3 regions of the Paraburkholderia sp. GAS334 genome follow, and region 1 is predicted to be linked to each of the others. Evidence: riboswitches for the same ligand, from Rfam matches in the RefSeq annotation. Region 1 holds a riboswitch; each other region holds the start of a gene.
The links. A riboswitch is a leader RNA that binds a small molecule or an ion and turns the genes downstream of it on or off. The one in region 1 is predicted to bind manganese.
Positions count from the first base shown of each region.

Region 2: another riboswitch for manganese. It lies ahead of P3T21_RS36290 (TMEM165/GDT1 family protein); the one in region 1 lies ahead of P3T21_RS30450 (TMEM165/GDT1 family protein).
Region 3: another riboswitch for manganese. It lies ahead of P3T21_RS36310 (sodium:calcium antiporter); the one in region 1 lies ahead of P3T21_RS30450 (TMEM165/GDT1 family protein).

Region 1 is NZ_JBNDMO010000024.1:70,965-81,233, reverse strand. It holds gene P3T21_RS30475 (hypothetical protein) at 1-188, opposite strand, end outside; gene P3T21_RS30470 (acyl carrier protein) at 224-475, opposite strand; gene P3T21_RS30465 (phosphopantetheine-binding protein) at 479-778, opposite strand; gene P3T21_RS30460 (lysophospholipid acyltransferase family protein) at 753-1,547, opposite strand; gene P3T21_RS30455 (beta-ketoacyl synthase chain length factor) at 1,531-2,229, opposite strand; yybP-ykoY riboswitch at 2,756-2,977, shown strand; gene P3T21_RS30450 (TMEM165/GDT1 family protein) at 2,990-3,562, shown strand; gene P3T21_RS30445 (DUF4136 domain-containing protein) at 3,691-4,395, opposite strand; gene pepN (aminopeptidase N) at 4,600-7,302, shown strand; gene metE (5-methyltetrahydropteroyltriglutamate--homocysteine S-methyltransferase) at 7,505-9,814, opposite strand; gene P3T21_RS30430 (LysR family transcriptional regulator) at 9,953-10,269, shown strand, end outside.
Region 2 is NZ_JBNDMO010000050.1:4,369-14,637, forward strand. It holds gene P3T21_RS36265 (sialidase family protein) at 165-1,718, opposite strand; gene P3T21_RS36270 (sialidase family protein) at 1,954-4,278, opposite strand; gene P3T21_RS36275 (hypothetical protein) at 5,171-5,893, shown strand; gene P3T21_RS36280 (sialidase family protein) at 5,958-7,499, shown strand; gene P3T21_RS36285 (TSUP family transporter) at 7,617-8,249, opposite strand; partial or broken gene P3T21_RS36290 (TMEM165/GDT1 family protein) at 8,825-8,947, opposite strand; yybP-ykoY riboswitch at 8,989-9,170, opposite strand; gene P3T21_RS36295 (DUF1289 domain-containing protein) at 9,250-9,465, opposite strand; gene dmeF (CDF family Co(II)/Ni(II) efflux transporter DmeF) at 9,469-10,269, opposite strand, start outside.
Region 3 is NZ_JBNDMO010000050.1:14,654-24,922, forward strand. It holds gene dmeF (CDF family Co(II)/Ni(II) efflux transporter DmeF) at 1-473, opposite strand, end outside; gene P3T21_RS36305 (metal/formaldehyde-sensitive transcriptional repressor) at 482-757, opposite strand; yybP-ykoY riboswitch at 876-1,042, shown strand; partial or broken gene P3T21_RS36310 (sodium:calcium antiporter) at 1,123-2,134, shown strand; gene P3T21_RS36315 (HAD-IB family hydrolase) at 2,493-3,158, opposite strand; gene P3T21_RS36320 (phosphatase PAP2 family protein) at 3,158-3,760, opposite strand; gene P3T21_RS36325 (MFS transporter) at 3,788-4,993, opposite strand; gene P3T21_RS36330 (VTT domain-containing protein) at 5,059-7,092, opposite strand; gene P3T21_RS36335 (efflux RND transporter permease subunit) at 7,166-10,264, opposite strand.

The DNA of each region.
Region 1 (10,269 bases):
GTCAGCCTGCGCAGCGACGACGCGACGCTCCCCGTACCCGCCCAGCGCTGCAGCCACAGAATCGCGAACAGCATGAGCCCGACATAGCGCGGCGTGTCCCATTTCCACGCGCACAGGATCAGCGCGGGATACGCCAGCTTCAGCAGCACCTGCAGGACAGCGCGCAATATCTGACGCAACCTGCCCATCGCAGATTCCGGCATGTCTGACGGAACAGACTGCATCAGCCCTGCGCCGCCAGCAGCGATTCGACCGCACCGATCACATCGCCGACTGTGCGCACCGACTTGAACTCTTCGGGCTTGATGCGGCGCCCCGTCATCTCCTGCAGCTTGATCGCGAGATCGACTGCATCGATGCTGTCCAGATCGAGGTCCTCGAACAGATGCGCATCGGGTGTCACGCGCGCAGGTTCGATCGCGAAATTCTCCTTGAAGATGGCGCGGATGCGCTCAAGAATGTCTGCCTCGGTCACGATTTATTCCCCTTTCCTTGCGGTTTCGTTCGCTGCATGCACGGGCTCGCGCTGGCTGGCAACAAACGCCGCCAGTGTATTGATCGAGCGGAAATGCTCGCGCGTGCGCTCATCGTTCGCAGCGATGGTCAGTTGGTATTGTTTGCGCAGCACGATGCCGATCTCGAGCGCGTCGATCGAATCGAGACCGATGCCATCGGTGTCGAAGAGCGGGGCATCGTCGTCAATGTCGGCAGGCGTCAGGTCTTCCAGATCCAGTGCTGCGATCAGGAGCTGCTTAATTTCCAGTTTTAAAGAATCCATAGTCGAACAGATGCTGGGTAATGTGGGCCTCGATGGCGCTGGTCACGGTGCGCGCGGCAAGTGCCGGCGATGTCTCGTGGGCTGAGAGCTGCTCGACGCCAACCGGCTCGAGCACGCTGACGCGCATCCGGAATGCGCGCGCCGGCACGTTGTACCAGCGCATCTGCTTCGTAAACACAGGCGGATCGCAATCCATCAGCACCGGCAGAATCGGCGTGCCCGCCCTGATCGCCATATGCGCGAAGCCGCGCGAAAATGCATGCAGGCGGTTCGGCGCGGGGCTGCGCGTGCCTTCCGGAAAGATGATCATCGTGTAGCCGGCTTCGAGCTGTCGCGAGCCGGCTTCGACGAGTTCGACCGGGTCCGCGTTGCTCACGTATTCAGCCGCGCGCACGATGCCGTAGAAACACGGGTTGCGCCAATGCGCACTCTTCACGACGCAGCACGCATGCGGCGTCAGCGAAAGCAGCACCATCACGTCGAGCCACGTCGGATGATTCGCGACGACGATTGCCGGGCGGCGCGTACGCAACGCGTCGCCGCCCTCGACCACCAGTTTCATCACGCCGACGAACTGCAGCACGGCGACGAGCGCACGGAAAAAGCCGTGGATGACCGCGGTCACGGCGCGTTGTCGCGACGCCCGATGCGGCCACAGCCAGGCGAGCGGAAACACGATCACCGAGAACAGGAAGCCGCACACGCCGAACACCGCCATCGCGAGGCCCGTGGCAACCAGCCGCCAGACGTACTCAAGCCGCGCCATCATGCCAGATCCATTTCCAGGTCGTATCGGCGCCTTGCCATACTGCCGCCGCGTGCGTGTCGAGACAGTGCTGCACGGCCTGGCTTTGCGTCGCGAAAAGCGCGGGCGCATCGCCGGACGTCGGCGCCTGAGCGATCGTACACGTCAGCTGGCCCTGTGCGGCCGTGGCGTCGAACAGGATGGCCAGCGCGCCGCCCTGCACTTCGTCTTCGATCGTGCCGTACGCGGGGTCGGCGGGTTCGTCGGCGTAGACGACCAGCACCGGCGTCGCGGGATCGCTCGCATATTGCGCGTGCGCCTCCAGCAATGCGTAGCCCAGGGTCTCGGCGCCTGCCGAGATGGCGCTTGCCGGCGAGCGGTCGCCGCGGGCGATACCGAACACGCCCGTCATCGCGTTGAGCACGGAAAGGCTGAAGGCAGTCGGCGAAACGGGCTCGCCCGCGCTGATCGTGCGCAGGATGTCGGTGGTGCGGCGCAGTTCGCCATGTCGCGAGGCGAACACCGTGCGCACGGCGGCAGCGTCGTCGCCCACGCAGTCGTGCGCGACCTTCAGCGCCGCGCGCGACAGCGTGCTCAGCCGACGTCGCACGATCGGCTCGATAAAGCCAATATCGGGGGCGGTGGCTGCGGCGGCAGGCCAGGAAGACCAGCGAGCAACCGGAATAGTCCAGTGCAGATCGGGCATATCGGTGTTCGCGCGATTGAAAACTGCTAAGGCTGCTGGCGCCCCATCTGGCACGCCGGCCGGAGGCGACGCATGTGCGCTGCCCAGCCCGAGGCAGACGCCACCGAGGTCAATCCAGTCTTGTTATATGTTCAGGCGAATTAACGGCACCATGCCCCAATTATTTAGGGGCGGGCCCGCCAGACGATGATGTTAGTTAGACTCAGATTCCCCGGCGACCGCCGGCATCATACTGAATATTGTGGATTAAATCAGCCACAAAAGACGTATCCATCTGTATCCGTCTCACCACCGCCACGAACCGTTAAAACGAGTCCTGGAAAGGCTTCAAACCCTTTTCCACATTGACGAGATGTGATGGGTCAGCGCTGAAGTTCTTATGCGGCCCTTTTACGTTCTGAAAGAAACGTGTGCGCCTTTCTCGGTATCTGGACGGTTTGTACTGATCGTCATAGCGATAGTTGGGAAACACGTGGCAAAACGCTGTTGCACGGGGCGCAGCGTGCCTGAGACCGCGTGTTATAATCCGCCCCTCATTGGGGAGTAGCCGCCCTGCAGCACGTCCGCGCAACCTTTCAGCATTGAAGGCTGCGAAGCGCACGTGAAACGCGGGGGCGCCTGTCAACAGACTTGGCCTGTACGGCCATGGCAGACGCAGCCTCTGGCCTGGCGAGACCGATGATCCACAGCCGCCGCAACAGGGCCCGGCAGGTTGTGGGTCGTCGCTCGTTCATTCTCGGCCCGAGGAAACCATCACAACGTGGATCAAGCCTTCCTTATCTCGACGGGCGCCGTCGCGCTCGCCGAAATCGGCGACAAGACGCAGCTGCTTTCGCTCGTCCTCGCCGCCCGCTATCGCAAACCGCTGCCGATCATTCTCGGGGTTCTCGTCGCCACGCTGGTCAATCACGCCGGCGCCGGCGCGCTCGGCGCATGGCTCGGCACGCTCGTCACGCCGACGATCATGCGCTGGGCACTCGCAGCCTCGTTCATCGGCATGGGTCTGTGGATCCTGGTGCCGGACAAGCTCGACGAAGACGAAGCCAACGCGAACCGCACCCGCCTCGGCGTGTTCGGCGCGACCGTTATCGCGTTCTTTCTCGCGGAAATGGGCGACAAGACGCAGCTCGCCACCGTCGCGCTGGCCGCGCGTTTCCACGATTTCTTTGGCGTGGTGGCCGGAACGACACTTGGGATGATGATCGCGAACGTGCCGGCCATCGTGCTCGGCGACCGCTTCGCTCACCGGTTGCCGACGAAGGTCGTGCACGGCATCGCCGCGGTCATGTTCGTCGTGCTGGGCGCACTGGCGCTGTTCGGTGTGGGGGTTTGATACACCTTTAGCGCGGGTTGTTTCAGCGAAAAAGCCGGCCCTGCGCGTGACGCGGGTGCCGGCTTTTTTGTGTCGGTGAAACCGATGCTGCGATGCGGGATGCTTTCTGATGCCAGATGCCCTGATGCCTATTGCACGGCTTTGGCCGCAGAGGCCGGCGCAGCGGGCGCGGCCGCTCCGGTAGAAACGGTCGCTTCGTTCGATGGCGCGGCGCCGCTGCCGTCGAGCGGAATCCGGACTGTCCGCACGACGGCGTTACCCAGCGGGAAATCGGCGAGCGCGCTGCGCGCGAGATAAGGCATCGCCCGGACCAGCGAAGACTCGGCGCCCGAATTGCGAGCCGTCACGTTGTACACCTCCTTGCCGGTCGCGCGATCGGTAATGCGGATGCTGAGCAAATGCGTGTAAACCGGATAGCTCTGGTCGACGTAGCCAGTCGGGAACGGGCCGAACGGCCCCCACGGATCCATCGGGCGGCCCCAGTAGTACGGGCCCGGCCACGGGTTGTAGTAGTAGACCGGCTGCGAAACGGTCACCATGTCGCTGCGGATGCCGTATCCGAGACCAACCAGGTAGTGCGCGTCCTGACTGTTCACGCGCCGGAACGACTGGATCGCGAGTTCGTTGCCCACGAGCGCCTCGTAGGTCGACAGTTCGAGGTTGTTCTTCTGATCGGCTGGGCGGGTGAACGCGTAGGTTCGCGTTGCATCGCTGCCGCTCCAGTCGGAGAACGCAGTGACCTGCGTCGTCACGTAAGTGGTACAGCCAGAAAGTGTGACTGCCATGGCCGCTAGCAGCATGGCTGCGCGGCGGGTCCATCGGTCGAGCTTCATGGTCTTCCTCGTCTTTTGCGTCTTCGGCGTCTTATAGGGCGGGCCGCGCCTGCGCGCAGCGGCCCGATAATACGCTGACCCGTGTCATCGGTAAAAAGTTCGGGCCGCACGATCTAAAATGGCTTTGTACAATGGCCCGACTGGCTCGTCGCCGCGCACCCCGCGCGGCAGACGGCCCGCCCAGCACTCTTCACTCAAACCGCCATGTCCGACACTGCTACGCCTGCTGTGATCCGCCGCGCCGACTATGCGCCGCCCGCCTTCCTGATCGACACCGTCGCGCTCGACTTCGATCTCGTCCCCGAACGGACGACGGTCCGTAACACGATGCGCGTGCGCCGCAATCCCGACGCCGTCCGCGCGGCCCACTTCGAACTCATGGGCGAACAGCTGACGTTCGTCAGCGCGACAGTCGACGGCAAACCACACGCCGCCGCGCATCCCGACGAGCGCGGCCTGACGCTCGATGACGTGCCCGACGCGTTCGAACTGACGCTCGTGAGCGTGTGCAATCCGGCGGAGAACACGACGCTGTCGGGTCTGTACGTATCGAGCGGCAACTTCTTTACGCAGTGCGAAGCCGAAGGCTTTCGCCGCATCACGTATTTTCTCGACCGGCCTGATGTCATGGCCGCGTACACGGTCACGCTGCGCGCCGACAAGTCCGCGTATCCGGTGCTGCTGTCGAACGGCAACCTGATCGAGGAAGGCGATCTGCCGGACGGCCGTCACTTCGCCCGCTGGGAAGATCCGTTCAGAAAGCCGAGCTATCTGTTCGCGCTGGTCGCGGGCAAGCTGGTCGCGCTGGAAGAACGCGTGAGGAGCGGATCCGGCAAGGAAAAGCTGCTGCAGGTCTGGGTCGAGCCGCACGATCTCGACAAGACGCAGCACGCAATGGATTCGCTGAAGCATTCGATCCGCTGGGACGAGGAACGCTTCGGGCTGGAACTCGATCTGGACCGCTTCATGATCGTCGCCGTGAGCGACTTCAACATGGGCGCGATGGAGAACAAGGGGCTCAACATCTTCAACACGAAGTATGTGCTGGCGAACCCCGAAACCGCGACCGATACCGACTTCGCGAACATCGAGGCGGTGGTCGGCCACGAGTACTTCCACAACTGGACCGGCAACCGCGTGACGTGTCGCGACTGGTTCCAGCTGAGCCTGAAAGAAGGGCTGACCGTATTCCGCGATCAGGAATTCTCGGCCGACATGGCCGGCGGCCAGAGCAACAGTAGCGACGAAGCCGCGCGCGCGACAAAGCGCATCGAAGACGTGCGCGTGCTGCGCCAGATGCAGTTCGCCGAAGACGCGGGCCCGATGGCGCATCCGGTGCGCCCGGAGAGCTACGTCGAGATCAACAACTTCTACACGATGACGGTCTATGAAAAAGGCTCGGAAGTCGTGCGGATGTACCAGACGCTGTTCGGCCGCGACGGCTTCCGCAAGGGCATGGATCTGTACTTCCAGCGTCACGACGGCGAGGCGGTGACGTGCGACGATTTCCGTCGTGCGATGGCCGACGCCAACGGCCGCGATCTTGCGCAGTACGAGCGATGGTACAGCCAGGCCGGCACGCCGCGCGTGACCGTGAAAACCGCTTATGACGCTTCGCGGCGCCGCTACAGCGTGACGCTCACGCAAGGTTACGGCGACGGCTCGCCTGCCGCGCGCGAGACGCAGAAGGGACCGCTCCTGATTCCGTTCGCGATCGGCCTGATCGGCAAGGACGGCGCGGATCTGCCGTTGCGTCTCGAGGGCGAGGCCGCGGCGGCTACGGGCACGACTCGCGTGCTCGAATTCACGGGCACAGAGCAGATCTTTACGTTCATCGACGTGGCCGACAAGCCGCTGCCTTCGCTGCTGCGCAATTTCTCGGCGCCGGTGATCGTCGAGTATGACTACACGAACGAAGAACTCGCCTTCCTGCTCGCGCACGACAGCGATCCGTTCAACCGCTGGGAAGCCGGCCAGCGGCTCGCGACGCGTGAACTGCTCGCACTCGCTTCGCATGCCGCGACGGGGGCGGCGCTGCAACTCGACGATTCCGTCGTCCCTGCGTTTGCTCGCGTGCTGCGCGACGAATCGCTGTCGCCGGCGTTCCGCGAACTTGCGTTGATGCTGCCGTCGGAAGCGTATCTTGCCGAGCAGATGACCGAGTCGAATCCGGCTGCGGTGCACCGCGCGCGACAGTTCGTGCGCAACCGTCTGGCCAATGCATTGCACGCCGACTGGCTCGCGATCTACGACAAACATCAGACGCCGGGCGGGTACGAAGCCACGCCCGAAGCATCCGGCCATCGCACGCTGAAGAATCTCGCGTTGGCGTATCTCTGCGAACTCGACGACCCCACGGAAGCCGTGCGTCTCGCGAACGCGCAATACGACGCGGCGAACAACATGACGGACCGGTCGGCGGCGCTGTCGGCGCTGCTGAACGCATCGGCGGCGACGGGCGGCACGCTGGCTGAAGGCGCGCTCGACGACTTCTATCGACGCTTCGAGAAAGAACCGCTCGTCATCGACAAATGGTTCGCGCTGCAGGCGACACAACGTGGAAGCGCGCAGCGTCCGGTGATCGACATCGTGCGCAAGCTGATGTCGCATCCGGCGTTCACGCTCAAGAACCCGAATCGCGCGCGCTCGCTGATTTTCAGCTTCTGCACGGCGAACCCGTCGCAGTTTCATGCGGAAGATGGTTCGGGCTACCGCTTCTGGGCCGAACAGGTAATCGCGCTCGACGCGATGAATCCGCAGGTTGCGGCGCGTCTCGCACGTTCGCTGGAATTGTGGCGCCGGTTCACGCCGGCGTTGCGTGACGGCATGCGCTCGGCGCTGGAAACGGTCGCGGCACAGGTGAAATCGCGCGATGTGCGCGAGGTCGTGGAGAAAGCGCTGGGCTGATTTTTCTGCGGTCTTTGTTTGATGAGGAAGCCGGCACAATGTGTCGGCTTTTTTTCGTCCGCGTGGTTTAGTTAGTCATCCGGATGACTGTTGTGATGGATCAACAAGATGTCAAAGCGAACGAAACCAACGAAGCCGCCCCGCACCCAGCCGCGCGCCGCCGCGCTCGCATCTAGCGCGGCGGTCAAACGCGCGATCGCCGTTAAACCTCCGCGAAAGAAACCTTAGCCTTCAACGCCAGCGCCGCGCGCGCCTTCTTCGCAGCCTCGACCATCGACGTCAACGCCGGGTCGACCTGCTGCCAGTCCCGCGTTTTCAGGCCGCAGTCCGGGTTCACCCACAACCGCTCTGCCGGAATCCGTTCGAGCGCGAGACCGATCAGCGCAGCCATTTCGTCGGCGGTCGGCACGCGCGGCGAATGGATGTCGTAGACGCCCGGTCCGATTTCATTCGGATACTCGAAGGTCTCGAAGGCGTCGAGCAACTCCATGTTCGAGCGCGTCGTTTCGATCGAGATCACGTCGGCGTCGAGCGCCGCGATCGACGGCAGGATGTCACCGAACTCCGAATAGCACATGTGCGTATGGATCTGCGTATCGTCGGCGACGCCCGATGCCGCTATGTTGAACGCGCGGACCGCCCAGTGAAGATAGTGCGTACGGTCGCGCGCCTTCAGCGGCAGGCCTTCGCGCAGCGCGGGCTCGTCGATCTGGATCATGCCGATCTGCGCGGCTTCGAGCGCTAATGTTTCCTGGCGCAGCGCCAGCGCAATCTGCAATGCCGTCTGCGAGCGCGGCTGGTCGTCACGCACGAAGGCCCATTGAAGCATCGTCACCGGACCGGTCAGCATGCCCTTCACCGGTTTGTCAGTCAGCGACTGCGCGTAGGACGCGAAGCCGACCGTCATCGGTTCGGGCATGTAGACGTCGCCGTAAATGAGCGGCGGCTTCACGCAGCGCGAGCCGTAGCTTTGCACCCAGCCGTTTTCGGTGATCGCGAAGCCCCACAGCAGTTCGCCGAAGTATTCGACCATGTCGTTGCGCTCGGCTTCACCATGAACGAGCACATCGAGACCGTACGCCAGTTGCTGGTCGATGGCGAAACGCACGTGTTCGCGCATCGCCTCCAGATAGTCCAGATGGCTCAGCTTTCCTTGCCTGTGCGCGGCACGCGCTGCGCGAATTTCGGCGGTCTGCGGAAACGAACCGATCGTCGTGGTCGGTAAAAGTGGCAGGTCAAAGCGGGCGCGCTGGTCTGCGGCACGCTTCGCGTACGGCGAGCGGCGCGTGGCGTCCGCATCGGTCAGCGCCTCAACGCGGCGCTTCACAAGCGGATTATGAATCCGTGTCGACGTGCGTCGCGCGGCGCTTGCATCGCGTGCCGCGTCAAATCCGGCGGCGACCGCGGCGCGGCCGTGCGTCAGCGCGTCGCGCAGCAGCGCCACTTCCCGCACTTTCTGCACCGCAAACGCGAGCCACCCGCGCAGCTCCGCATCGAGCTTCGCTTCATTGCCGAGATCGACCGGCGTGTGCAGCAGCGAGCAACTCGTGCCGACCCACAGCCTTTCACCCAGCCGTTGATGTGCAGCCTCAAGACGCGCAAACGATTCATCGAGATCGTTGCGCCACACGTTCCGGCCATCGACGATTCCGCACGACAACACCTTGTCGGCCGGGAACGCATCGATGAATGCATCGAGTTGCGACGGCGCACGCACGAGGTCGATGTGCAAGCCAGCCACCGGCAGCGACTTCAGCAACAAAGCGTGTTCGCTGACATCGTCAAAATAGGTGGTGAGCAGCAGCTTGGGTGCCTCCGGCACCAGCGCTGCGTACGCGGCGGAGACGGCGTCGCGCCATGCATCCGGCAGATCGAGCGCGAAGACCGGTTCGTCGATCTGCACCCATTCGACGCCCTGCTCTTTCAGACGCGCCAGCAACAGTCGATACGCGGCGAGCAGATCCGGCAGGAGCGACAGACGCTCATGCAGGCCATCACGCGCCTTGCCGAGCCAGAGCAAGGTCAACGGCCCAACCAGCGCGACCTTCGCACGATGACCGGCGGCCTGCGCCTCGCTCACTTCGTCGAAGAGCCACGACACGCCTGCGCCGAAGCGCGTCGACGGCGCGTATTCCGGCACGAGATAGTGGTAGTTCGTATCGAACCACTTGGTCATCTCCATCGCCGGCTGCACAGCGTTGCCGCGCGCCATCGCGAAATATTGGGCGAGCGTCAGCTGCGTCGCGTCGAAACCGAACCGCTGCGGCAAGCCGCCGACGTGCGCCAGCGTCGTCAGCACGTGGTCGTACCACGCGAAATCGCCGACCGTCACATACGTCAGTCCGGCGTCGCTTTGCGTGCGCCAATGATCGGCGCGCAATCCGCGGCCGGTTTCGGTCAGCGCGCGTTCGCCCTCGACGGTCATGCCGTCGCGCCAGTAGCGCTCGAGCGCAAATTTCAGTTCGCGATGCGCGCCGATGCGCGGGAAACCCAGGATGTGTGCGGTGCTCATGGTCGTTGTCTTTCGTTTGTCGTTCGTTGCCGGATCTATGACTGCCAGTATCAAATTCGAACGAATATTATTCAAACGAAAGTTTTTATGATTTATCATGAATTTTTTTCAACATGCTGCCCGCACGGTTATCCGACGATGATCCGCTCGCCTCTGGAACTCAGGCATTTACAGACGCTGATTGCGTTGCGCGACACGGGTAACCTGTCGCGCGCCGCGCAGTTCCTGTGTCTTACGCAGTCCGCGCTGTCGCATCAGTTGAAGGCGCTCGAAGCGCATTTCGGCATGCCACTTTTCGTGCGCAAGTCGGCGCCGCTCGCATTCACGCCCGGCGGCAAGCGTTTGCTGGCGCTGGCTGAGGGCGTCGTGCCCGCCATCGAGGAAGCCGAGCGCGACGTCGCGCGGCTCGCACAGGGCACGGGCGGCACGCTGCGAATCGCCGTCGAGTGCCATAC
Region 2 (10,269 bases), on a different contig from region 1:
CCACCGCCGTCGATACGGTGGATCGCGCATGCCGCTCACGCTGACGGACAGCTACGCTCGTCTATCCGTGGTTGTATTGCATCGCGCGAAAATGCGAGCGCAGATGACGGCCGGCACGATATAAGTCAGCACGTTGGTGAACTCTTGCACAACGCGCTGGTCGGCTATCCTTTGCCTTCAAGACGCTTTACTTCCTGTTGAGCTACGTGCGCTATCATGGCCATGGCTGCCTTCTGAATGCCGATACCCCCGGGGCTGGCGACCAGCGTGGCGATCCGCTGGATCGCGACACCCAGCAGAATATCCAGTTCGGGTCCCCAGGGCGGAATGTGAATGATATGCCCGCCCACGATCTCGTCGCCACCGCCGTCCTGAATGATGCCGTCCAGAATCTGGGCGACCTCCCCATACAGGCCGGGCGGAATCTTGAGCATTGCATGGGCCCGGACGATGTCAGTCCAGAGTTCCTGGATGCCGGTCCGCGTGTCCGTCCAGAGCGGATAGAATCCCCGCGTACTGGCGTCCAGCCCGAAGTAGTCGCCGATGAAGGTCACGCTGGAATCAATGGGGGTGGCGTCCGCGTGGTGGCTCCAGGGAGCGTCCACTGCCGGATCCCACGGCTGGTCAGTCAGGGTCGCATGATCGAACGAAGTTCCGCCGTCAACCGACTGGGCGATGATCACATCGATGAGCGGCGTCGATGGCTTGGGTCCGAACTCGTAGAAAGCGCACCCGATCACGCCGCTGGGATCGGTGACGATCTGCGGGTGAAAGTGCTGAAAACCAGCGGGTAGCGGTCCTCCCAGCAGCGGCTTTCCCGAGAAACCGGTGGGCCAGCTGGCACCACCGTCAGTCGAAACTGCGCAGTAGACACGGGACACGCCTTCGCGGAAGTCGGCCCACGCCACGGCGACCGTGCTCCCGAAGACGCAGGCCGATGGTATCGTCAGCACGCGAAAGTTCCCGCCGGGCAACACCGGCCACCCATGAATCGTCGGCAATGCGGCGTCGAGCGTGGTAACGCCCGTGGCTGGCGACACGGCGGGCGCAAAACTGTCGCCGCCATCTGTCGATACGACCATCTTGATCTCGCTTCCCGCGATCCAGACGATATAGATGTCGCCGTTGGCGGCGACGTTGATCTCGGGTGAAAACGAATCATTGACGAGTATCGTTCCAGCAGGCGTTGCTCCTGCTCCTGTCCCGACCCACGTCGCGCCATGATCTTTGGTGCGCGCAAAACGCATGTCGGATCCGTCGTCCCAGACCGCATAGACGCGGCCATGAAACGGACTGGCCGGGTTCGTGTCGCCGGCCGCCCACTGCTTGTCGTCACCAACGCTGTTGTGGATCGGGTTCGGAGCACTCCAGGTCTGTCCACCATCCGTTGACCGGTAGATTACGATGCCAACGGTATCGAAGGTCGGCGGATTGTTACCCGACAGACCGACCAGATAAACGTTGCCCACGTCATCCCATGCAAGAGCAGGGTCAGTGAGAAGCGTAAAGCCGGATAGCGTAAAGGCGGCAGAATCATGCCATGAGAGACCACCATCCGTTGAGTATTCGGTGGCCAGAACGAAGTCGTAGTTGTGAATGTCCCGGAACTTCTTGGAGCCCGCCACGATCTGCTTCGGGTTATTGGGATTGACGGCGACATTGCTTTCGCTTCTCGCGTTGTTCAAGCTCGCGTCGTGTGTGACCTGGATATTCGACATGATCTCCCCTTATCGGTTCTTCGAAAGGTCGAGCGATTACCCCGCGCCAAACCTTCATTCACGGGGTGGTCACGAATGCACGACCAGAACCATCTGGCCGGTGAAGCCTTGCAGCCCGGCGTGGCCAACCCAGGTAAGAAATGTGTTTCGCAACATCATGGTTAAAGAACGGCGCAGGCAGGTCGATTTTGTAAAGCGCATTCAGTAAAGGCCAGAACTTGGATCATCCGTGGCTTCACCGCCCCTTTTTGCGCGCCGCAGAAGCAGGTTGTTTCGGTTCGTGGTTCGCGTGCCTGACGTGGCCGCGAACGAGCTCCAGGATGGCGCTGCCCGTGGTGACATGGCCGTCGTTGCGCTGGAAGACGGTCACTTTGGTCGGCGCGTCGAGATCGAATGCCTTGGGGAGCTTGAGCGACAGCGTCAGGCGAAGCGTCTGCCCTGGCTCAACTGCAAAGCCGACTCCAGCCACTCGATGGGTCAGGTTCCAATGCTTGCCTGAAAGCTTGGCGCCGTGCATGTGATTCCCGTCAGGTACAGGCGGCTTCTCCCCCTTCCTGGGCGGAAGGACTTCTAGCTTCATCGGAACGTCGTCCAGCCTGTGACCCCTGTGGACGATGACCTCGATCAGCTTTGCATGGCTGTACGGGCTGCCAATGATGAAGGGCAACTCGATCAGGCTCTCGGCGTCGGCGAAGACATGTGCGTATGACAGGTTGCGCTGACAGATGTTATTGTCGCCCCAGAAGTAGCTGCCGTAATCGCACGTACCGGGCGCGACCAGCTGTGGGGCGCCATTGGGGCCACCTGCGGAGTCGTTATTGTTTCCGCGCGCCTCTGCCAGGAGGCATGGATGCCAGGTTCCCTCCTGAGGAATCTGAATGGCAGGCCAGCGAACGGGTCCGAAGATACGGGTGGCGCCCACCGCCAGATTCATCGGCGCACTCTCACCGAGGTACAGGTGCCTCTGCTGGACCGCCGCCGTCTGCCAGTCGCCCGGATACCAATCCTGCGGATAACGAAACTCCAGCCCAGGCAGCGCATCGAGCGCGGGATAGTTGCCAACGGTGACAGCGAGCGTGACATTCTCTGCGGGATTGGGCCCGAGGTTGGTGATCTTGCCGTAGATGAAATGGTCCGTCACACCGTCGCGCAGCAGATCCTGATCGACCCAGACGGCGTTGCCGTCCTGCTGCCGGCGCACGATCAGATCCGGAGCCTCCCAGTGATTACCGGGTGACGGTACCGTTCCCGTGTCGCTCGAGGAATCCCGGATGTAGACGTTCGCGGGCCGGACCGCGACGCGCGCCGTGAACATTTCCTGGGTTCCGGTGCGCGTGTCCATCCAGAACGGGAAGAAACCGAGCGGGCTCGCGGCCAGACCGAAGTAATCGCCAATGAAGGTGACGTTGGGATCTCCGTGCGCCCAGACGGCATCCACTGTGGGGTCCCACGGCATCTCGGTCACCGTGGCCCGATCCACGAAGGTTGCCGCGTTGTCGGCCGACGCTGTCAGGACAACGTCGATCAGCGGCGTCGTGCCGCCTCCCTTCGGCCCGAAGAGATAGAAATCGCAGCCGACGTCCCCCTGTGGCGTGCAGGCAAGCTGCGGCTGGAACTCGTGTTGATCAGGGGCAGAGACAGCGCCGCCGCTCATCAGCGGCATGCCGGAGCCACTGCCCGCCTGCCAGACGGCGCCGCGATTGTTGGAGCGCGCATAGTAGATGCGGGCGACTCCCTGTCGATAGTCGGCCCAGGCAACAATCAGGTCGGTCGCATTGACGCCGACACAGGCCGTCGCGACCGTGGGCGTCCGGAAAGTGCCACCGGGTAGCTGGCCGGGCAAGCCCGTGATTCCGCTCGCGACCGTGGCCGGGTTCGAGAACGAATCCCCGCCATCGGTGGATTTGACGAACTGCATGTCGGTGCCGGCGATGAAGAAGATGTAGACGCTACTGTCCGCGGCCACGACGACCTGGGGCCCGAACGATGCCGGCGCAAGCGACGTTCCGACCGGGTTCGCTCCGGTCCCGCGCCAGCTGGTTCCGTAGTCAATCGTGCGCCCGAAGAGCATGCCACCCGGCCCGTCCCAGGCGGTGTAAACACGGCCATGATAGGGGCTACCGGGATTGGTGTCGCCTGCGGCCGACTGCTTGTCGTCGCCAGGCGCCGAGTGAATGAGGTTCGGAGCGGACCAGGTCAAACCGCCATCCGTAGACTTGTACACGGCGATCGCCATCGGCTCGGCTCCCTGAAACGGAAGAGCGACGAGATATACGCCGCCGACGTCGTCGAAGGCGACCGTCGGATCCGAAACTCCGTCCCAGCCCGCGAGGAGCCCGAGGGGCGCAGCCTCCTGCCACGATCGACCCGCGTCGAATGTCGAATACGCTGCGAGCGAGAACGCATAGGTGTGCGGGTCGGTGAACCGTTTGGACGATCCGACCATGTTGTACGGATTGGTCGGATTGACTTCTATTGTCGATTCGCTTCGGTCATTGCTGGGGCTGGCATCGCAGGTGACGCGGATGTTGTATCTTGGTCCAAGAATGAGCGGTAGCATTGTTGCCCCCGGGAGGTGGCGGATGGAGCGCGGAGAGAGTTACCCAAAGCGTTCCCGCATGTGCCGGCAGAACTGCTTCGAAGGACAGCCTTGGCGGGTTGCAATCACTCGGGTCGATGCTCGAAGTGCGCCGGTGGATAGTGCGCGGTTATCCCAGGCGAACGGTGAGGCTGTTCGCGGCTGAGCCCACACGGTGACACGAATACGCCCGGATCACGCCTGATCGGCCAGTACTTCCATGTCCCTTTCGCCGCTAAGAATTTGTGGTCGCGCTCTTCAGCGTACAGAATCGCCGCAACAAGTCTATGTTTAGAAGAAGATGGCAATAATGCAAGGCAATTCTTTCCACTTTTTTTAATGGTGTATACGAGTTCTTGATCGCCCTGACCGCCCGTTTGACCTGTTTGGAAGACACGCGCCGCGGACGCCAGGTTCATCAAGCGCCACAAGACGCTGGAGATTTGGCCTGGTAGTGGCGACTGCGGACTACAAGTCGTGCACCTGCCGATGCAACCAATCTCTACCATCTTGTCGATCGTGACAATTATGCTGAGCGCTTTATTATTTACATGAATAACTAGACTTAAGAAAAGTCTACTTGAACAATCCGATGCTGTTGCCTTTACTACGAAGTAACCTAAAGAGCGTCCTCGAATCATTTTCGGTGAGCAGAGGGTGCGCATTGTCCATAAGTTGAAAATGACGATTTAATGACGGTTATGTAAGTTCTCGATTTTTTGGCGACGTTTTCGTATGCAATCCTTATCATCGTCATGCCGTAGACAACGGGCGACTTTCATTAATGACAATCGATGAAGCCCTTCTCAAGGATGTCAGGTCCAGGGTACGGCGGTGAGAGACGCGACCGGGATGTCAAAGAAGAGGAGAACACATGGCAACGGAGACTGAAAGAGTGGACCGGCTCGTCGAGGAATCGAGCTATGTCTTCAAGGCAACGGTTACGCAACTCAACGCTTCGAACGAGCCCGCCGTCCGTCCCGGTCCCGGGCTGATCGTCGCGCACGTCGACGAAGCGTTCCGGGCGAGCCCGTCAGTTGGCGTCGGTGGCCTTCGCGGTCGGGAGGTCACGATGCTCCTCGCGGGCAGTGCGCCGGCTCTCGGCGACAAGTTGCTCGTGTTTGCCACGGATTGGCTGTACGGGGTGCAGATCGCCTTGCGCGAAGTAGACCACCTCAAGGCGACGGCGCAGGCCGAAAAAGAGGTGGCAGAAGCGGTGGAACGACTACCGATTCGCCGTTTGGAGGCTAGACTCGACGGCGCCGTGCTGGTTGTAGACGGCGAGGTGGAGAGTATAGGGGCCAGTCCGGTTCCGGATGGTTCCATGCTTCGTTCGCCAAACTACCGTCTCGCGGTCGTGCGCGTTGTGTCGACGCTTAAGGGCAAGGGCGGAGAACGCGTAAGTGTGCTGTTCCCGACCAATCCCGCTCCCCCGTGGCGCGTTGCTCCCCGGCTCAAGGAGCATGAGGCCGCGATCTTCATTCTCCGTCACGAAACGGCGCTGAAAGCTCCGGAGCACTTTCTGACGGCGCTCGACCCGGACGATGTGCAATCGCGGGACTTGCTTCGCGAGATTAAATCGCTTCTGAAACAATAAGCCGCGGCGCAAGAATCTGGGCGTCATCGATTTCGCAGTGGACCTCGTCCAGAAGGAGACAGCGATGGTCACCAAGATCACGGTCGTGAACATGATCCCGCAGTCTCAGAGCAATGAGAGCAATGACGATTCAGAGACCAATATCGCGGTGGACCCCGCCAATCCGCGCATTATCGGGGCGACCGCGTTCACGGCCACGCCCACCGCTGTTATCTTTCTCTCGAGCGACGGTGGAGAAACGTGGGCAGAAGCGGGAATCGTTCCCGCTTCCACCAACGACTATAACGCGAAGTTCAGCCGGAACGCGCTCTATTGCGGCGACCTCGTCGGCGCGCCGCTGGCGGTGTTCGGAACGACCAACGCGTTTTCCGGCGCGCCGATGGTCCAGATCGACACCGAGCCCAACATCGATCAGCCATGGATGGCAGTCGAGACGGTTCGAAAGGGGCCCGACGCGGGCAAGGATCGAGTCTACGCCGCTTACACCAACTGGAATTTCGTCACTTCGGTCGCGACGATCGACGTCTGCCAGGACGGAACGGCCTTGGCCCCCGTCTTTAATTCGGTTCAGTTGCAAAATCGCGCCGTGACCCGGAACGCCCCGTCCGTTCGGCCCGCGATCCATGACGACGGCACCGTCTATGCGGCCTATTTCGATTGGCGTGCGGCGCTTGTGCCACCTACATGGGGTTCGACGATCTCGGACGTCGTCGTGGCGCGGGACGATAACTGGGGATCGGGCGGCTTCCAGGACCTTGTCGATTCCAGTGACTCGCATTTCGGCGTGCGGGTTGCCACAGGGTTCAATGCCAACTTCAACGGCTCGCTTGGCCCGGACCGGTTCGGCTCCGACCTCGCTCTCGCCGTCGATCCGCGGCCAAAGCACAGCGGGCGGGCCTGGGTCGCCTGGTGCGATATGCAGGGGACGAGCTACACCCTTCACGTACGCCGGTCGACCGATCATGGCAAGACGTGGTCGTCCGAGCTCCTCACGGTTTCGAACGCCAAGAACCCCGGCCTCGCTGTCAGCAGCGACGGCAGGGTTGGCGTCTTGTACCAACGGTTGACGGGACCGGGCGGGGCGCAGCGCTGGGAGCACCACGTGCAGTTCACCCGGAACGGCGTGGACTGGCATGATGTCCTGCTCGCGAACACGGCGGCCACAAACTGGACTGGAGACTACAACGGTCTCCAGGCGCACGGGCGTGATTTCTACGGTACGTTCGCCACTGACAACACGCCGGACCTGGCGAACTTTCCCCATGGCGTTCGCTACCAGCGGAACGTCAACTTCACGACGAAACAACTCCTGGACCTCGCCGGTAACCCTGTAATTGCGCCGTCGATTGATCCGTTTTTCTTCAAGATCTCGTGGCATGAAGATGAAGAGGAAGGCGAGGAGCGCGGGTTTGGTGGCTTCGAGCGCCTCGAGATCGACGGTCTGAAGTATGAAAAGGTGTCGATCAGGAAGCTGAGGCTTGAACGCGTCGCGGAAGAGGACAAGGGCGACGAGCACCTGGGGGGAAAGACTCGTGGGATGTCGCGGCTGCTATGGCGGATCATCGACAGCATCGAGCGTGAAGAGGAGGAGGATGAAGACGAGTAGACCGCATAATCTGTCGGTCACCCACTGCGGACCCGGTAGCGTTTCACGAGGAGCGTGTCGCGTCTGAAATCATGCCACGCGTGATCCCTGGGCGGGGTGGTCCCGCGGCCCTCACGGTCAGCCGTGCTGCCAGACCTTGACCGACGAAAGCACCACACCAGAATCGCTGCGAGAACTGGCAGCAGAACAGCGCTGGAGACCAAGCCGAGCAACTGGGCGCCCACAAACGCGCCCCCAATCGAGCCGGCCGCCATCAGGACCACGACCGCCCGGTTCTGTCCCAGGACGGCAAAGCTGCGGTCCTGGCTGTAGCGCACAAACCCCGTGAGCATTGTCCGCATTGTTTACCACGAGACTCAGGCTGCCTGCGAGCTTGATGTCGATACCAAAGAGCAGCACCAACGTCGGCACCAACAGTTCGCCGCCGGCGACACCCATCAGTGCGGCAACTTTGCCACTAGCGAAGCCAGCGATGACGCTGAGCGTAACCTGCATGACGGCCGTGACGAGCAATGCACCGTGCCGCGTTGCGTCGTGGCCGAACAGCAGGATCAGGGCAATCGCGACGAGCAGGACGGTGATCACCCGATACAGCAGCTGCGGGCGCGTCCGCGTTACCCAGTTGGCACCCTGCGATGCGCCTAGGAGGCTACCGGCCAACAGGTTCACGATGACCAGGCCAATGCGCGACCACGGCCCTTCACGGAACCGTCTGTGCCCGAAACGGTAGTGATGAAGCGACAACGACAAGGCTCTTAGCCTTGTTGAGAATCACCGCGTCCAGCGCAGTGAACTGAAACGCACCGATGAGCAGCGGCAAGCGGAAACACCGCACCGCGGAGACCGACAGGGTCGCCTAACGTGCCGATCACAGCACCCGCACCCACAACAGCCGGTCGAGTGTTTTTCATGTCCATTGCTTGTGTCTGTGGAGTTCGCTACGACGCAATCTAAGCCGTGCTATCGCGCTCGTTGCTGCGCTTCACGACGCTGCAATGTATTGGTCGCGGATTGCAACGCGAACGAGATCGCGAGCAGCGCCAGTGCACATAGATTGGCGTGGTCCTAATTAAGCTTTCGCGCTTCGTCGCAGAGTGCGATCGACGCAACCCGTGCGCGGCCAGGTATATTGCCCCCGGCCATCAGCGCGAACCCGAACTCGCCTACACACGTCGTGCCCGAATAGCGTGCCGCCTCCCAACAACAAGCCGATCTGGGGGCAGAGTGGACCGTCAGCAAGCGATTCGAGCGGTTCGGCAAGGACAGAACTGGCGACGACTCAAACACCTTAACGTATCTACGAAAAAATCCGTTTCTTGAGATGCCCCCTGATTGATAAGTGTGGCGACGAACACACCAAGGATAATGGGAATGGGCTTGCAATATCGCGCAGCCAGTACGAGGGACAGGAGTTGAGTCTTGTCGCCGATTTCGGCGAGACCAACCACACTGGTTGAAACAAGAAAGGACTGCGTGGGTTGTTGTAGCCGGGCCGCGCTGACGGAACGCGATGACGCGCATTCCGGCGACCCGGTCAGGTCGGAATGCGTGTCATCGGTCTTGCCAGGCACTTGGCTGCGCGCGCCATGGCGCGTCTCTCGACTCGCCAAGTGTGTTGACGTGCGCCCTCGAACCTTGCAGTCGAGGCGGCTACTCCCCAATGAGCGGGTACGATTTCTATCGCGGTGCGTGTTACAGAAACAAGTCGCCTGAATGGAATCGTGGCGGAGGCTGCGCCCGCGAGTTGGAATCAGTTATCCGAAGTTGCGGGCTCCGCAGGCAACTCGGGGGAGTCCCGTTGCAGCTTGGCCTGTCGCTGCGCCCGGTCGTTAATCACCTGATGGCGCCGGTGGTCGGTCATCTTCTTCCACCCCCGAATCTCGTCGAGCGTACGAAAACATCCAACGCACAATCTGGTCTTGCCATCGAAGGCGCACACATCGACGCACGGTGACCTGACTGCCATGGGTCAGGCCACCGCATGCGCGGGTTGCACTTCGACGGTGACATGCGACAGTCCCCTGAAGCGTCCGAGCACCACATGATAGAAGCGCGAGTCTCGCTGGGACTCACTGGTCGCGACCGACACGACAGCGCTCATGTGACCCGGACCCACCCGCCATACATGCAGGTCGACAACCTTGTCACCACGGTCCTCGATAGCGTGACGCACGTTCTCCGCCATACGCCGGTCCGGACTCATGTCGAGCAGGATTGCGCCAGTATCTCGCATCAACCCGTACGACCAGTTTGCAATCACCAGTGCCCCGATGATGCCCGCCAACGGGTCCATCCACAGCCAGCCAAACGCGCGCGCCAGTACCAGGCCGATAATCGCCAGCACCGAGACCGCTGCATCGGCTATCACGTGGATGTATGCAGACCTGATGTTGTGGTCGCGAGTCGCGGCGTCATGCACGTCGGGGCCGTGCTCGTGCTCTTCGAATTCAACCTCGTGCTCGCCATCCGGCATCCGCACGATGGCCTTGAAGGCGTGTGGCTCGGGAATGTCTTCCTTCGATTCCAGATAACCGCCGCGGTCCGACAGCGCGAATACCTGTTGCGTCCCATCGGGTCGTACCGTCGTCACGGACATCGCCGAAGCGTCCAGTCGCGAACCCTCCGTCGCAGGCGTAATCCGGAAAACGGGCGGCACGCCATCCTCGAAGATGGACACGGCAAACACGCCGGATGGGGCGAAAATCTTCTGCACCTCCTCTTCGTGAGCGTGGTCATCATGGTCATGGCCATGTCCGTGGCTTTGACCGTG
Region 3 (10,269 bases), on a different contig from region 1:
TGTCCGTGATCGCCGCCGCTCAGCAGCCACACGCTCGCTAGGTTGACCAGCAGGCCAACCACCGCGATGGGAATTGCTTCACCGAAGTGAATGGGTACCGGCGACAGAAAGCGCGAAACCGCCTCGTAGCCAATCAGCAACGCAATCATCGCGAGCACGATGGCACTGGTGAATCCCGCGAGGTCGCCCAGCTTGCCGGTCCCGAACACGAAGCGGGAATCGGAGGCATGTTTCCGCGCATAGGTATACGCGAGCGCAGCAATCAGCATTGCCCCGGCATGCGTCGACATGTGCAGACCATCGGCGACGAGCGCGAGCGAGCCGAACATACTGCCGCCCACGATTTCAATCAGCATCATCGCGCTGCACAGCGCAATCACAGCCCACGTCTTGCGCTCGTTCTTTTCATGACCGGCACCCAGAAAGATGTGGTCATGTCCTGCGCCGAATGCGGCGTCTTTAAAATCACTCATGTCAGGCTCTACTTGAAATAACTGTGAACGACTTCGATGAGCTGGTCAGTCGCGCTGCCGGCCGGCTCTTCGTTGGTATCTGCATCGACGAGGTGCGTGCGGATATGGTCCTCGAGCACCACGGCCAGCAGGCCGTTCATCGCCCCGCGACAGCTCGTAATTTGCTGCAGCACGTCGACGCATCCCTGCTCCTGTTCGAGCGCCCGCTCAATGGCTTCGACCTGCCCCTTGATGCGGCGGACCCGGTTGAGTAGCTTCTGTTTCTCGCGAATAGTGTGGCTCATTGATGACCTCCGATATACCGTGGGGGAGTATATCTCAGATAGGGTAGAGGGGTATATCAACTCCTGCTAACGAAAGCTTGTTGAAAGAACGAGGTTACGTTAGACTCTGCTTCGTCTTTTGGGGAGTAGCCTTCCTTCCGCCCCGGGAGGAGAGCGCGTCAACATACTCGGCCCTTGGCCGTGGCGCACTCGACCGGTTCGGTTTGGCGAGACCATGGGTGCATTGCGTCGTTCCTGGTCGGACGGCGGCGGATGCGCCATGGTTCGTCAACGTCCGACCCCGGAGGGCTCATGTGCTTCCCAACTTCCCGCTCCAACCCCACCCGATTTGCGCTCGCGCCTAGTCGCACCGGCGGAGGTGCCGCATGACGCAGTTGTTCCTTGAACTGGTTCTCATGCTGGCCGTCATCCTGGTCGCAGCCGAGGTATTCACGAGCGCTCTCGAACATCTTGGCGAGCGCCTCAAAATTTCCGAAGGCGTGACCGGCTCGCTCTTTGGCGCCGTGGGGACCGCGCTGCCCGAGACGATGGTGCCGTTGCTGGCCCTGGCTGGCGGCACATCGAGCAAAAGCGTCAATGCGGAAATCGGCGTCGGTGCCATCCTCGGGGCACCGCTGATGCTGACCACACTGACGACGTTCCTGATGACGCTCGCCATCGTTCGTACACGTGGTTTGCACGGGACCGTTGCGCCGGAGCGAACCGGCTTCGTGCGAGACGCGAACTATTTTCTTGCCGCGTTCGGGCTCGCCGCTGTGGCGATGTTTGTGCCGCACGACGAGTGGTACGTGCGCGCGCTATTTAGCGTTGGACTGGTCGGTATCTACGTGCTGTATGTGGTGATGACGTTTCGCGCGTCGGAAAAGCTTGTCGAAAACGGACACGGCACGGAAGCCCCGGACACCATGTTTCTGGCGCGACTTGGGGTTCCGGTCAACCTCCTGACCATCATCGTGCAACTGGCGATCGGCGTGGCGCTGCTTGTGGGTGGCGCAAAAGGCTTCATTCACGGCGTGAAAGGCGTGTCACATGCGCTTGGCATCTCGGCACTGCTGCTGTTGTCGCTCATCATCATTCCGATTGCGACTGAACTGCCCGAGAAGGTGAACAGTATCCTATGGATTCGGCGAAAGAAGGACACACTCGCCTTTGGCAACATCACCGGAGCCATGGTGTTTCAGGGCACTGCTGCCCGCCATCGGCATCATGCTGACGCCTTGGGAGCCGCGTGTGGAGGTGCTGACGGGCGTCATCATCACGCTGATTGCCGCCGGATGGTCACGCGCTAACGCGCGCGCAGGCGGCCTCGCAGTCTGGGCGTTGCTGATAAACGGATTGTTCTACATGAGCTATCTTTTCATTACATTGACGCGATAGCCGCTCACCGCGGGACACACGCTTCCATGCATGTACATCTGGATGCCGGCTTCACGGCGACATTGTTGTGCGCAAACAGTTGCGACGCACAGATGTACATCGGAATTTCGCAAAGCTTGACCCGTGCGTAACCGCCGAGTATTTCAATGCTCCTGCAGGTTGAGGCGCGGTCGCCGTAGCCGCGATCTGAACTTCGCGCACGGGGCGGTTGCCATTCTCAATACGGGTTGCCAATGGATGGCAGCGCTAATGGTATATCGATAAAGATTGGAAGAACCACCCACCCTTGATCCTGCGTATTCGCTGCCACTGTTCGACGACGACTTCAGGGAAAGTCCGAAGTCGATTGCACTCGCCTTCAGCGCGTCGACGTTTTGCGCTGCCAGGTATCGATCAACGGCATCGCGCCGAGCCCCCGTAGCCATGCATGGTCGGCAAGCGCGAGCATTTCCCGGTCGCCCCGGCTATCGCCGTATGCGTACAGCACGTGCGGCGGATCGCTGGCGAACCAGTGTTGCAGCCGCCGCACTTTCTCCGTCCCCCAGCAGTTCGGCGAGGCGAAGTGGCCGGAGAACCGGCCATCGCGAAATTCGAGCTCCGTCGCGAGCACCGCGTCGAAACCCGCGCCCATCGCCCAATGCTTCAGGTACAGCGCGGGCGAGGCGCTGACCAGGACCAGCCGGTGACCACAACGCTTATGCTCGCGGATCCGCATGCCCATTTCAGAGCGGATCAGGGCTGGCAGCCGGCGAGCGGCGTACCCCTGTGCCGCCGCTTCCAGGTCGTCCTGGGTCATGCCGCCGAGCGTCGCCGCAAGAAAGTGGGCCTTGGCGGATCCCCGATCGCACACACCAGCCAGCAGGCCGACAAGCCACGGTGACGCACGCACGACCCCAACGGCAAACCGGCCGCGGCCGACCGTGTAATGCACGAAGTCACGCAGGCTGTCAGAGGTGGTGATAGTGCCGTCGAAATCGAAGGCGGCAACGGTTTGATTGCGCTGCATCGGTTGGTTGGTGATCATCAGCGCCGCAGCCAGCCGAGATTGATCGGCCGCGCGAGGAGTTTGCGGTACAGCATGATCGCCCATCGCGTCACAGTCATGCCAGCGAGATGCCAGAGCGGCGCGATCAGCACGTACGCCACGCCAGCCATCACGACGGCGCCAAGCATGTCCAGCGGGAAGTGAACCCCGAGAAAGACCCGTGCCCAGGCGACTGAGACTCCGGCCAGCAGCGTGAGCCCGCCCAGCCGGCGCGCGCTTCCCAGCAGCAACGTCAAGGCGATGCCGGCGAACACGGTCGCATGGTCGCTTGGAAACGAAGAGTCCGGCGCATGCGGCAGGAAGGTATGGCCGAGACCGATCATGAACGGACGCGGATGCTGCCACGCGAGGCCGATCAGCTGGTTCGCGCCGATGCCGAGCATCGCGACGAGGCACGCCCGGATGGCGAGACTCCGTTGCGCTTCACTACCCCACAGCCACATCGCGGCCAGCAGCAGCGGAATCAGCCAGATCACGTAGTCGCCGATCAGAATTGCAAAGCCGACCAGCCACGCCGGTGTTGCGGTCGTGCCGTTGATCAGGAGAAACAGCGCCTGGTTGAATGCTTCGAGTGTATTCATTGCAATGAAGTCGTTGATAAAGATCCATCAGGCCCGCGAGGCGGCCTGGCGCGGCGCGAACCAGCACAGCAGCAGCGGCACCACGACGAGCGCCGCGCCAGCAAGAAAGGTCGTCGAGGCGCCAAAGTGGTCCCACAGCCAGCCGGCCAGCGCGCTCGCGAGCAGCATACACACACCGCAGGCCAGGTTGAACACGCCGAACGCGGTCCCGCGCAGCGTCGAAGGGGCCGTCTCGGACACCATCGCGGCGAGGATGCCCTGCGTGAAACCCATGTGCAGGCCCCACACGGCGACGCCAGCGAACACCGACATAACCGACTGCCCCATCCCGAGCAGCAGATCGGCCGCGATCAGCAGCACCATGCCGAGCGCCAGCAGAAGACGCTGATCGAGCCGGTCCGAGAGGATGCCGACCGGATACGCCGACAGCGAATAGGCGAGGCTCATGACGACCATCACGGCGGGAATCCACGCGAGATCCAGCCCCGTCTGCTGCGCGCGCAATACCAGGAACGCTTCGCTGAAGCGGGCGAGCGTGAAGGTTGCGCCGATGGTGACGATGAACCAGTAGCGCGCCGGGAACTCGCGCAGCGCGCGCCAGTGCAACGGGGAGCGAAAGGCTCGCCGCGCCGGCGCATGACCCGATTCGTCGACACCGAACGCGATCAGGCCGATCGCGATGAAGGCCGGCACGACGGCGAACCACAATACCGTACGAATGTGGTGAGCAAACCAGAGCATCAGTGCGATGGCGAGTGCGGGTCCGAGGAACGCGCCGATCGTATCCATCGACTGACGCAATCCAAAACACGCGCCGCGGATTTCTGGTGGGGCCACGTCGGCGACCAGCGCATCGCGGGGTGCGCCGCGAATGCCCTTGCCGACGCGATCGAGCAGGCGCGCCGTGATGACCCAGGCAGGCGAGGTCGCGAGCGGGAACAGCGGCTTCGTCAGCGCCGCCAGCCCGTAGCCGAGCAGCAGCAGGCCCTTGCGCCGCCCGAGCCAGTCGCTGAGCGGCCCGGAGAATACCTTTACGATGAGGGCGGTTGCCTCTGCCGCGCCTTCGAGCACACCGAGCGCGGTCACGCTCATGCCCATTGTGGTCACGAGGAACACCGGCAGCAATGCATGCACCAGTTCGGACGACAGGTCCATGAAGAGGCTCACGAAGCCAAGCGCCCAGACCGTGCGCGGAATGGCGATCCTGGTGGGTGAAGGCGTGTCAGGGGTCATGGCGTGTCACGGGTTAAGGGAGTCCGGGCAGCATATTGCATCATGATCGTTCGAGGCTCCGTGTTTCAATGGGGAGCTTCGGAAGCGCCCGGCAAAACCAGCACCGCGCGCCGGATCGCTCCGTCTTCGGACGCCGTACGGCTCAACATCGGCATGCCCGCAGGGAGCAGTTGGGGAATGGCGGAGGCATCCGGCCAGGTCGTGCTGGCGCCCAGCGTGACGAAGTGCCACGGCTGCTGGAAGGCTTCCTGATACAGTGCGCCGTACCAGATCGGGTTGCCTGGCACGGTGCCGGTAATCCGTCCCGTCATCAACCGGTAACGGGACCGCCACAGCCGCAGCACCAGTCGCGTCATCGGCCGTCCCGGATCGAATTTCACAAGGACCAGTTCAGCGCTGTTTCCTTCCGAGAGTTTCTGTAGCACGGGCAACGCGGCCACCGATGTCTGGGGCGACAGCCACAGCAAGGCAGACCTGGCGGACCAGGGAGTCGCCGGTTGCCAGCCCGCCGACTCGAGGCTGTGTGCGATCGCACCGGAATCTGCGGCCCATTGCAACGGCAGAGTTTCTTCCTCGTCGCCGCTTAGCTCGATCCGGTGGCCCGGCAGCGCACGCCACCCTCCGTCCGTCCACTGGCTGGGCGTGAACACCGTTTCGCGCCTTGCCGGGCTATACCTGGCGAGGTCGGTCTGCAGATGTTCAGGGTTCGTCCAGGGACCGAAGATGACGAACACCCCGCCAACGACGAAGGCCAACACCTTCGGATGCACATCGTCACGCACGCGCCGATACGTGTACACGCCGGCCAGTACCGCAAACCACGCGAGCCCGAGGCTCCAGCCGCCCAGCACGTCCGCCAGCCAGTTTTCCCCGAGATACAGGCGGGCAAGCCCGGTGAGCGCGACCCAGATCGCGATGACGGTGATGACGGCGCTGCGCCACAGTGGCGGTTGCCGGCGCACCAGCAGCCAGGCCAGGAAACCGTACACGAGCACGTTGAACGTGGCATTGCCGCTCGGCAACGGAGTGTGCGCTGCGCCTGCCTGCCAGGCGAACGGTCGCGCATAATCCTTCCCGGGTTCGATCACCGGACTCAAGGCACTCGCTATCCCGACCGTGAGAATCCAGTAGCCCGCCGTGCGCCAGCATCGCCGCACGATGAGCCAGACGAGAACGGCGGCGGCCACTACCAGCCCCACCCACTGGGCACCCAGTTCCATCACGCCTGCCATCACGTAATCGGTCGGTGCCGTGCGCAAGGCCTGCAGGAAGCTGTAGATGAGCGTGTCGGCGCGAACCAGCGGGTCGTTCGCGAACACGTCCTGCAGGATGCCCAGAAACAGCCACACGCTGGCAATGAAGAGCAGCGCCAGCACGAGGAGTGTCTGTGACTCAGGCCTGTCCGGATCGCCGATGGCCGATAGCCGGCTCGCCAGACGAGGATGCCTGCGACTCAAACGCCGAACCGCCAGCTGGGACGCGCTCCTCGCGAGCGGCACGCCGCGCTGGATGCCCAGACGCGTCAGCCGGACGACCAGCCACAGCAGTGCCGCCAGCAGGAGCAGCATCACGGCGAGGCGCCCACTGACCGCTTCGGCGAGTTGCGCTGACGCGCCAAACACGATCCCCGGGCCGATATGCGCCGGCGACCAGGCCAGCGCGGATGCAATGTTGATTGGATAGAACCTGCGCCGCGGCATGTGCGCCGTGCCGACCACAAGCGGAACGATCGCGCGCACGGGCGCGAAGAAGCGGGCCAGCACGATGCTTTTCCCGCCGTGCCGCTGGACGAAACGCTCGCCACGCTCCCATACCGCCTCGTGTCCCTTCGCCACCCACCAGGCGCGCACTTCGCGGTGATACCGGTGGCCAAGCTCGAAGCTGATCCCGTCGCCCGCCACGGCACCGAGTGCGCCGACGGCGAGCGTCACCCATCCGTTCAGCGCACCGGCGCCGACCAGCGCGCCCGCGGTAAACATCACGATACCCGCTGGGATGAAGGTCCCGACGACGGCCAGCGACTCCGCGCACGCGACGACGAAGACCACGGTGAGGACAAGCCAGGGATGGGCGCCAATGCTGGCGAGCAACGCGTGCATATGCGGTTCCGGTTAAGTGCAGGGTTGGCGAAAGTGCGTGAATTACCCGTTCGATGTGGCGGCTGAAGGGTTCTTATGGCTCCGCCAGCGTGTCGCGCTCGAAGCGGCCATAGCGCAACGCGAGCGTCGGCAGGACGATCAGGTTCAGGATCGTGGAGGTGGTCAGTCCGCCGAGAATGACGATCGCCATTGGCCCCTCGATCTCGTTGCCGGCCGCGCCACTGGTCAGTGCAAGCGGCAGCAAGGCGAGCCCGGTCACGAGCGCGGTCATCAGGATTGGAATCAGCCGCTCGGACGCGCCACGCACGGCCGTCTCCATGCCCCACTGCATTTCGTCGACGTGCACCAGATGCTCGTAGTGGCTGATCAGCATGATCGAGTTGCGCAGCGAAATGCCGAACAGGGTGACGAAACCGACCATGCCGCCCAGCGACAGATCGCCGCCGCCGAGCATCACGCTGAGCACCCCGCCCACCAGCGCGAACGGCAGGTTCACCATCACCAGCACGACACCTCGCCGGCTCCTCATCGCGAGGAACAGCAGCAGTGCGATGCCGGCGATGGACATCGCGCCATACGCGAGCAGGTCGCGCTGCGACTGCGTGCGCGCTTCGCTTTCGCCCGTGAACACCGCGTACGTGCCTTTGGGCATTACGATGTCGCGATTCACGCGCGCCTGCGCTTCACTCACGAAATCGCTTACCGCGCGGCTGCCGAGGTTGACCGAGACCGTCTGCATCCGGCGGCCGCCGTCGTGCGTGATCTGATACCGGCCGGAGACCTGGCCGATGCTCGCCAGTACGCGCAACGGCACGGCCAGCCCATCCGGATTGCGCAGCATCAGCGTGCCGACGTCGCCCAGATTCGTGCGCGCGTCGGGCGCGAGAACCACGGTGACGTCGTAGGGCCGGCTGCCTTCCCAGGTTTGTGCAACCGTGCTCCCCTGGTACGCGCTCTGGATCGCATCGAGCACGTCGACCGGCCGGAAGCCCCAGCGGCTCAACTGGTCGGGCTTCAGTCTGACGTCGAGTTCCGGGATGCCCGGAGGCGACTCCACCCGCACGCTCGCCGCCCCGCGGATCGTGCCGAGCAATCGCGCGATGTCCTGCGCCTTGCGATCGATTACGTCGAGGTTGTCGCCGAAAAGGTTGACCGCAACGGGCGCCGTCACGCCCGAAATGGTCTCGTCGATCCGTTCGACCAGAAACGTATTGACGGAGGTGGTGAGGCCGGGAAAGCGGGCGAGCGTTTCCTGGATACGACGCAGGATTGCACTCTGCCGGGCCGCGCTCATCGGCTCGAGGTCGACCTCGAACTCGCTCAGCTGCACGCCGACCGGATCGACGACCTCATTCGCCCGGCCAGCGCGCTGCGCGACCAGCCGCACCCCTGGCACCTGCATCAGCGCTGCTGAGACCTGCGTGCCGATGCGCATCGATTCGGCGAGTGACGTGCCAGGCGCCAGGCCCATGTGCACGATGTAGTGTCCCTCGCGCAGCTCGGGAATGAAGTTGCCGCGCAGGAACGGCACGGCGGACAATGCCGCCACGCACATCACGACGACCACTACCATGACCGTCTTCACGCGCTGCTCGACCTTCAGCAGCAACACGGCGTAGCGCGCCTTCAGCCACGTCAGCAGGCGCGGCTCGTGAGCTGGCAGCGGCCCGCGCGCCAGCAGCGCGAGCGCCATCGCCGGCGTAAGCGTGAGCGCAACACCGAGCGACGCCAGCACCGCGAGGATGTAGGCCACGCCCAGCGGCGCGAACAGCTTGCCGGCGATCCCCGAGAGCGTCAGCACCGGCAGGAAGATCAGCATCACGATGAAGGTGGCGAACACGACCGCACTGCGCACCTCGAGCGAGGCGCGCAGCACCACGCGGAATGCGGCCAATGGCGCGGGCCGGGTGCGGTTCTCGCGCAGCCGCCGGTAGATGTTCTCGACGTCGATGATCGCGTCGTCGACCACTTCGCCGAGCGCGATCGCGAGGCCGCCGAGCGTCATCGTGTTCAGGCTCACGCCGAACGACGTCAGCACGATGATCGCGACCAGCAGCGACAGCGGGATCGCAACGGCTGAAATAACCGCGGTCCGGACATTGAGCAGGAACAGGAACAGCACCGCGATCACCAGCACCGCGCCGACCAGCAGCGCGGTGCGCAGATGGCCGACCGCCGCGTCGATGAAGTTGGCCGGGCGGAACACGTCGGCGTTCAGGTCGACGCCTTGCCGGGTCAGTGCCGGCCTGAGCGCGGCGAGCGTTTTCTCGATGTCCTTCGTGACGGCGAGCGTATTGGTGCCGTACTGACTTTCGAGGACCAGCATCACGCCGGGCGTACCCATGATCGATGCGGCGCCGACTGCGGGCGCGCTACCCCAGGTGACGGTCGCGACGTCGCCGAGCCGCACGGCTGCGCCATTGCTCCAGCGCAGGACCACACCGGCCATGGCGTCGGGTGTCCGGATCTGTCCATCGGTATTGATGGCGATGCGCTGATTCGCGCTCTCGATAAAGCCTGCGCCGCGCACGCCGGTTGACGTCCGGGCCGCGGCGATCACGTCCTGGATCGACAGGCCGTAGCGCATCAGCCTCGCCGGATCGGCCTGAATCTGCAGCTGCCGCGTGTCGCCGCCGAACACGATGGCGTCCGCGACGCCCGGCACGCTCAACAGTTGCGGCTTGACCGTCCACTGCGCGATGTCGTACAGGTCCATCAGCGAGCGCGTCTTCGAGGTCAGGCCGATGGTCCGCACCACGCTAGTCGTAGTCGTGAGCGGCAGCAGCCTCGGCGGCTGCACGCCCGCAGGCAGCGTCGCGGCCAGCGCATTGACGCGCTCGGACACCAGTTGCCGGACCTGCAGCAGGTTCGCATGACTGTCGAACACCACCGTGATCGCGGACAGGCCCTGCAGCGACTTCGAACGCATCGACTGCAGGCCGACCATGCCGGCGAGCGCGTTTTCAACCGGCTGGGTCACCAGCGTCTCGACCTGCTCGCTCGTGAGGCCGGGCGCCTCGGTTTGCACAATGCTCATCGGCGGAGCGAACTCGGGAAACACATCGAGCTTCGCGCGCGTGAGCGTATAGAGGCCGTAGCCGGCCAGCAGCACGGCCAGCGCGTAAATGACGCCGCGAAAGCGCAGCGAGAATCTGATGATGGAGTTGAGCATCGGCG